DNA from 2 places in the Cyclobacterium xiamenense genome. Region 1 is predicted to be linked to the other one. Evidence: riboswitches for the same ligand, from Rfam matches in the RefSeq annotation. Region 1 holds a riboswitch; the other holds the start of a gene.
The links. Region 1 has a riboswitch for thiamine pyrophosphate ahead of BMW71_RS15545 (class I SAM-dependent methyltransferase). Riboswitches for the same ligand answer to the same signal wherever they lie in the genome.
Positions count from the first base shown of each region.

Region 2: it holds a riboswitch for thiamine pyrophosphate, as region 1 does, so the genes downstream of both, BMW71_RS06845 (TonB-dependent receptor) here and BMW71_RS15545 (class I SAM-dependent methyltransferase) in region 1, are expected to answer to the same signal.

Region 1 covers NZ_FNZH01000004.1:477,246-481,259, forward strand. Annotated here, with positions in the region: gene BMW71_RS15530 (Trm112 family protein) at 1-30, opposite strand, end outside; gene BMW71_RS15535 (thiamine phosphate synthase) at 20-676, opposite strand; gene BMW71_RS15540 (AIR synthase-related protein) at 673-1,725, opposite strand; gene BMW71_RS15545 (class I SAM-dependent methyltransferase) at 1,726-2,451, opposite strand; TPP riboswitch at 2,529-2,624, opposite strand; gene BMW71_RS15550 (FAD-binding protein) at 2,778-4,014, shown strand, end outside.
Region 2 covers NZ_FNZH01000002.1:486,439-490,452, forward strand. Annotated here, with positions in the region: gene BMW71_RS06825 (TonB-dependent receptor domain-containing protein) at 1-258, shown strand, start outside; gene BMW71_RS06830 (nitroreductase family protein) at 266-874, shown strand; gene gldD (gliding motility lipoprotein GldD) at 922-1,488, shown strand; gene BMW71_RS06840 (fatty acid desaturase family protein) at 1,619-2,686, shown strand; TPP riboswitch at 2,738-2,834, shown strand; gene BMW71_RS06845 (TonB-dependent receptor) at 2,917-4,014, shown strand, end outside.

The DNA.
Region 1 (4,014 bases):
ACATAGTTTGTCAATCGTTTCACGTTTCATTTTTCTGATTCGTTTGGAGTAGGTCTGTGAATTGATGCATGGCCGCTTCCGGGTCGGGCTGTCCCAAAATACCGGAAATCAGCGCCAGGCCCCGGTAGGGGATGCCCGCCAATTGGTCCAGGTTATCGGTTCGAATTCCCCCGGCCAGAAAAAAGGGCAAGTGGCTTTCCGCCGCCGCTGCGCGTAGCGTGTCCTGGCTGACCAGTTCGCAGGCCCCTGCACTGGGCGAGGGAAATACGGAACAGAAGGAAATGTAATCGAATCTGTTTTTCTCTGCCCAGCGCATGGCGGAGAGATCGTTGGTGCAGGTCAGCCCCAGCAGGGTGTTTTTGGGTAGTTGCCGGGTAATTTCCGCAAATTTTTCGGGGATTTGGTCAAAATGCACCCCGTCCAGGTCGGTCGTTGCCACCCATTCCCAGGCATTATTGATCAATACAGGGAAGGGGTAGGGCGCGGCCAGCGAACACAGGTTTTGTATAAAGCGCTGCTTCTGTCGCGTATCGGAAAAATTGTCCCAGATTTGCAAGGCGACAAGGGGATACCGGAACACCCGTTCCAAGGCCTGAAACAGGTCGGCTTCGGGTTTTGAACCAGGGTCTACCACCAGGTAGATTTCTTTTTCAGCGGATAGGTTGAGTGGTTTCATTTTTTTCCCAGGTTGTACGCGTTAAGGTATGCGGCCCAGTACGGATCGGTCTGCTGGTAGACCAGCGGTTCCTTTCGGTCCCCCTGTTGCAGGTAGGTGCCGTCCTCGGCCGAGGTGAGTTTGCCCACCTGGGTGCAGGGGATCCCAGCGCTTTCCAGCCGGCTCTGAACCGCCGCTGCACCCGATTCTTTGCAGGCAATGATCATGGAACCGGCGCCAATGCTTTGCAAGGGATCCAGCTCAAAAAGCCCGCATACAGCTGCCTGCACCGGCCCGACCGGGAGTTGCTCTTTGTGGAGCAGTACCCCGCAACCGGCTGCTTTGGTCAATTCGTAAATGGCTCCCAACAAGCCGCCTTCCGTAACGTCGTGCATGGCCGTGACGGAGGCATCGCCTTCTTCCCCCACCGCCAGCAAGGCATCTTGCAGGGAAGAGGTGTCGTAAAAGGAGGCGCAGGCTTGCTGGTAGATTTCTTTTCCCAATTTGTTTTGGGTGGTTTCCGGGAAGCTCATCGCCAGAATCGCTGCGGAGGAGATGGCCGCCGATTTGCTGACCAGCAGTACATCGCCGGCCCGGGCTTTGGTTGCGGTGAGCGCCCGGTCCTCCGGAAGAATGCTGATAAAGGTACCTCCCCCAGCGATGGTGGAATGCTGCCCTTCGATAAACCCCGTGTGGCCGCCGGTGATGGCCAGTCCGATTTTCCGGCAAAAGGAATGGATGTATTCCCAGTACCGGTTAAAATCTTCTCTGGAAAAACTCGCCGGGAGGTTCAGCACAAACTGCCCGTACTGGGGAGCAAAGCCGGTGGTTGCCATGTCATTGGCCATCAGGTGTACCGATAGCCAGGCAGATTCTTCCAATCCCAGTCCGGGGATCAGGGATAGGGGATCGCTGGTCAGGGCCATAACCTGTCTTCCCGGCAGGGCTATCAGGGAGACATCCCGTCCAAACCCCGGCTTTACCAGTATTTCGGGCCGATCTTTTCCGCAGCGGGAGGCGATAAAGGTCTCCAGAAATGCTTCGTCTATTTTTCCAATGGGTTTACTCATTTAGCCTTTATCCAGTAGTTTGACATACAATCCAAAAAAATCTCCGAAGGGCAACCGCCATTGTTGTACAGGAAACCATTTTGGCAGGCCGGTGCAGGACCATTCGATCGTGTAATTCCGTCCCTTGAGTGCCTCTTCAATGATTTGGATCAATTGATCCGGGGTGTAGAAGGTGGCGGTGACATAAAAGGGATTTTTCCCAAACAGTTGTTGCACCCGTCTTCGCAGCACCTTGGGTGAATTGCGGTTCATCATGCCCATGGCGATCCCGTATCGGGCTACCCGTGCGGCTTCTCGGATTACCCGAACCGGATCCTTGTAGTATTCAAAGGTGGTGATGAACGCCAGGGCATCGAAGGTATGGTCCTTGAAGGGCATGTGGTGGGAATCCGCCATGACCAGATCGCCGTCAAAAAGGTGAATGGCCTGGGATAACATCAGCGGAGAAATATCCCCGCCAGAGGCTTCGATCCCGATCTCCTTCCACCAGCGCGTAAAACGCGTGGTACCACAGCCAAATTCCAGTAAGGTTTGGATGCGGGTGTCTTCGGAGACCAGTTGCTCCATGACTTTTTTCTGCCAGACCTCTGCCCGTTTGTACCGGCCTTCGTACCAAAGTTCGTAGGTATCCGTGTGCTGCCGGTTAAAGAACCATTCCGGTCGGTTCTGCCAGTTTTGTTGGTGTTGCGGTAGCAGGCCTGTTGTGCCTGAAGGGTTGATTTCCATGTCGTTCATTTGCCTGTAAATAAAAATTCCATTCGATTGAAAAGGCCAATGGAATGGAGCGACAACTAATAGACTGGAAATTGGCTGGCTTGCATCCCTACGTTGGCATTATCCAAATCAGGTTTCGGGTCTGTTCTCAGCCTGACGTTTGTCAAGCACCCCGTGCATGTATTTGGTGCAAGTATAGGCAATTTTTTCCGATCATCCAATCGGCTGCTTGTGGTTGGTAAACCTTTTCCAGAAGGTTCAGGCATTGGCAAAGATTTTTTGTTATATTTAGAACTTCCGATCTGTATGCAATACACTGAAACAAACCCCCTTAACCAATGAGTGCTGTATCGAACTTTCTAACCTGGAAAAAAGGAAATACCCTGGTTTCCTGGGTGCTATTTCGCCTGTTGATTCAGGTGCTGTTTAATCGAGAGAACGTGCCCCGGCACATCGAATTGTTGGACGACACCCTTACCGATCACTGCTCCCGGCAGAAACGCAGCCGTTGGGTAAACACGATTAATTTTCTGGTTGGGCCCCGTCTTGTTCGGAGACTGATAGAAAATCGGTTGAATAAAAACATGGCCAAACACGAGCGGGTCTTCCTATCGCTGGACAAGGAACTCAAGCAGGAGGATGTTTTTTCCAAAGACAAAAACCTGCGCCAAAAGTGGGGGAATTGGTACGGCAACCATTTTTCGGAACCCCTGCAGTTTTTTGTTCCGGGCAACGGCGCCTACGAAGATTTTTCGCCGGAGGCCGAATCCTGCAGCAGCTACGATTACCAGGGGTTAGCCGAGGTGGTGGATTTGGTAAAGGAAGCAGAAACAAACGGAAAGAAAATACGGGCGGTTGGATCGGGACACGCGCTAACCGAAGTGGCCCAATGCGAGGATTACCTGGTCTGCACCCAGCACTTGAACCAGACCCAGCGACCGGCCCGTGATTGCATCAAGGCGGCCTACGTGGATGGATTTGAGGTGGAGGTGAACTATTGCAACGAGAAGCGGACCGAAACGCATTATCTCTTTGAGACCGGGGGAGGCACCAAAATCCGGCACTTGATTCAGGCACTGACCTACCACGGCTATGCCCTCATCAATCAGGGAGGCTCGAGTATTCAGTCGATCTCCGGGGCCATTGCTACGTCTACGCACGGGTCTGGCATAAGCATTGGTCCGGTACCTGCCTTTGTGCGTTCCATGACGCTGGTGGGCAAGGGTGGCAAAGTGTATCGGGTAGAACCTACCGATGGCATTACGGATCCGGATTGTTTTGAAAAGGATGAAATGGTGCAAAAACACGGGATTACCCTGATTCAGGACGATGAAAAGTTCAATGCCGTTATGGTAGGGATAGGGTCTGTGGGTATTGTTTTTTCCCTGATCCTGGAAGCGCAGCCGGAGTACCGCTTGCAGGAAGAGCGGATCATGCGGGACTGGGAGGAGGTAAAGGCCGAAATGCAACAGGGAGACCTCTATGCCTACATCAATGCCCACCGACATTTTGAAGTGCTGATCAATCCCTACCGCGATTTGGAAGCCGCTACAGAAGCGGAGCAACAACGTAAAT
Region 2 (4,014 bases), on a different contig from region 1:
CATCAATTTGTGGACGATACCCCGCTAAACGATGCCAATACGGTCTATCAGGAGGCCTACCACCTGGTGAATACCCGCCTTGGCTGGAGAGGCAGCGCCGGAACCACCCTGGATTTGGAAGTGTTTGCCGGGGTAGAAAATCTGGGGAATGCCAGTTACAGTCTGGGGAACGATCTCAATCCCTTTGGTGGCAGGTATTTTCAGCCTGCTGCACCAAGAAACTTTTACGGCGGAATAAAGGTTGGAGTAAAATACTAGTAGAAACATGAATAATCGACCCATATTTAATACCGAAGAAGTCAATAAGATCATCCGAAACAGGAGATCCCAGTTTGTAGCCCAATTCAAGGAGGACGATCCGGTGGAGGATCACATCATCCTGGAAATGCTCGAAAATGCCAACTGGGCACCCACACATAAACTTACCGAGCCCTGGAGGTTTATGGTGTTTGCCGGAGAAGGACTGCAGCGGCTGGCAGATTTTCAATCCAACCTGTACAAGGAGCGAAGCGAAAAGACCGGGAAATTTATCGAAGCTACCTATGCAAAATTTAAGGAAAACCCGCTGAAAGCCTCCCATATCATCGCCATCGGGATGAAGCGGGACCTTCGCGCCAATCTTCCCGAAATGGAGGAAATCGCGGCCGTTTCCATGGCGGTGCAAAACATGTACCTGACGGCGAGTGCCCACGGTCTGGCGGCCTATTGGGGCACCGGTGGACCCACCTTCTGGCCGGAAGCGAAGCCCTTTTTTGGCTTGGAAGAGGCTGACATGCTCATGGGCTTTTTCTACGTTGCCAAACCTGCCTCCGATCGTTGGCCGGAAGGCAAGCGGAAACCGATTTCTGAAAAAGTGACCTGGGTAAGGGAATAATGATGCGGAAAAAACACCGATCGGGAAATGCTGCCAGGCATCCGGCAATGGGAGGGATGGCGCTCCTTTTTCTATTGATTCTGGTTGCCTGCGGCGAAACTTACGTGCCCAAACCCATGGGATACAACCGAATCGATCTCCCCGAGCGGGAGTTTGAGGCATTGGAGATGGATCTTCCCTACACCTTTCAGCATTCCACACACTTACAGGTAGAGCCGGACTCCTTTAACATGGCCGAAAAAAACTGGATCAATCTCCACTATAGTTCCCTTGGCGCGCGGGTACACCTGACCTACAAACCGATAACTGGTGGGCGGCAAAACCTCAAGTCCTACCTAGACGACGCCCTGACGCTTACCTTCAAACACCAGATCAAGGCCTACGGAATCGACGAGAGCGTAGTCCGTACTCCAACCGGATATACGGGACTGGTGTCCGAACTGAGTGGTGAAGTGCCGACCCAATTTCAGTTTTTTGTGACCGACTCCACCGCGCATTTTTTGCGGGGCGCGCTGTATTTTGAGACAGCCGTGAAAAACGATTCCCTGGCACCGGTCATCGAATACATCAAAACGGACATGATGCATTTGATAAATTCAGTCGAGTTTAATTGATACTACCGAAAACTTGTCGTACCTTACAACACGGAATGATGAAAACAATCGGTAATCGGTCATTTTTCTGAACTACAAATCCACCCCCTCCCCAGTCACGCTTACTATTTACCCCTAAAAACATTATTGTATGGCTACGCCAAAATTTTCCAAACCAACCCTAAACTTTCATCTGGATGTGAAGCAACGGGTAAGCGATTACTTTCGGGACTCAAATATCACCCGTTCGGGTAGCAAACCGCTTTACCTTAAGGCTGGTATCATGGTGGTCTCCTTTATTCTGGTTTACGTTCACTTGGTTTTCTTTACTCCCCATTGGGCAATTGCTCTCATGGAGTGTCTGTTGTTGGGTGCGCTGACCGCATTTATCGGATTTAATGTCATGCACGACGGTGCACATGGCAGTTTCAGTGACCGGCCATGGGTCAACCGCCTGGCGGGCCTGTCGATTAATTTTCTGGGAGCCAATGTATTCATGTGGAAAACCAAACACAACGTGGTGCATCATTCCTTTACGAATGTAGAGGGAGTAGACGACGACTTGAATGCCCGCCCCTTTTTGCGGCTTTCTCCGAGCCAAAAGAAATTTAAAATTCACCAGTTTCAACACTACTATTTTATTTTTACCTACTCCTTGTTGTACTTGTATTGGGTATTTTTTACGGACTATAAAAAATACGTCACCAAAAAGGTGGGGATGGTGCCGATACAGAAGATGAAACTATCGGACCACATCAGTTTTTGGGGGTTCAAAGCCATCCATTTGGTGCTGTTTGTGGCCATTCCCGTATTCATGCTCGGCTGGACGCAGTGGCTGATCGGGTTTTTTGTGTACAGTTTGTTTGCGGGAGTTCTGCTCACCCTGGTATTCCAGTTGGCACATAGCCTGGAGGAGACCGCCTTTCCCCTTCCTTCGCCGGAGACCAATAGTATGGAGGACGAGTGGATGATCCACCAAATCCGGACCACGGCTAATTTTGCTACCGGGTATAAATTGCTGACCTGGTTTTTGGGAGGCCTGAATTACCAGGTCGAACACCATCTGTTTCCAAAAATTTCGCACGTGCACTATCCCGCCATCAGCAAGATACTCAGGCAAGTCTGCGCGGAATACAACATCCCGTACCTGGAACACCCAAAGTTGCGCTGGGCATTTCGCTCGCATGTTCGTCATTTAAAAGTATTGGGAAGGGCCTAAGCGAGGGCTTTTCAGATTTGGCATTGCCATTTCTACCAGTTACATTTGCATCAAGATCATTAGGGGTGCCCCAATATTCCGGGCTGAGATCATACCCATATTACCTGATCCGGGTAGTGCCGGCGAAGGGAAATGAGAAATAGCTAATCGTACGTAATGCTATTGGGTAAACAATGAAAAAAGGAATACCCCTTTATTCCTTTGATGTTTAACCGAACAAATTAATTGTTATGATTCGCATGTACCTGACCCTGGCAGCAATGCTTTGGTCCCAATGGGCTTTGTCCCAAAATCGTATCCAGGGAACAATCCAGGATGCAGAAACCGGAATTCCGCTACCTGGAGCCAGCATAATGCTGGAGGGGACGAACAAAGGCACGGTCTCCGACCGGGAAGGAAGCTTTGAAATGGCCGGACTGGCATCCGGAGAATGGAACCTGGTGGTTTCCTACGTGGGTTACGAAGCCGGGAGTTACCTGGTTCGGTTGCCTCAGGAAAGGCCCCTGGAAATTCGGCTCGAGCCCGCTACCCTAACCACCGAAGCCTTTATCGTTTCCGGTACGCGGGCCTCTGCCACCACGCCTACTACTTTTCAAATCATTGACAAATCGGATCTTTCCAAAAATAACCTCGGGCAGGATTTACCGTTGTTGCTAAATTATACCCCCTCGATGGTGACGCATTCCGATGCAGGCGCGGGAGTAGGCTACACCGGCTTGCGTATCCGGGGCACCGACCAAACACGGATCAACGTGACCGTAAACGGTATCCCATTGAATGACGCAGAGTCTCACGGTGTTTTTTGGGTGAATATGCCGGACTTTGCTTCTTCTGTCGAAAACATCCAAATTCAACGAGGCGTCGGTACCTCCACTAACGGAGCAGCAACATTCGGAGCCAGCCTCAATATACAAACCGATACCAAACGAGAAGAAGCCTATGCCGAGACAGATCATTCGGTGGGTTCATTTGCTACACGAAAGCATACCGTAAAAGCAGGCACCGGCCTGATTGACGATCGCTGGGCCGTAGATGCCCGCCTCTCCCGAATTACTTCTGACGGCTACGTGGACCGGGCGTTTTCGGACTTGAAGTCGTATTTTGTCTCCGGGGGCTATTACGGCGACAACCACGTGGTAAAGGTCAATATCTTTTCCGGTGCGGAACAGACCTACCAGGCCTGGAATGGCGTTCCGGAAAGCCTGCTTGCATCCGACCGAACCTTCAACAGCTATACCTACGAAAACGAAACCGACAATTACCAGCAGGATCACTACCAGTTTATCTATGCTGGGACCTGGGCGGCCAACCTGAAGGCCAACTTTTCC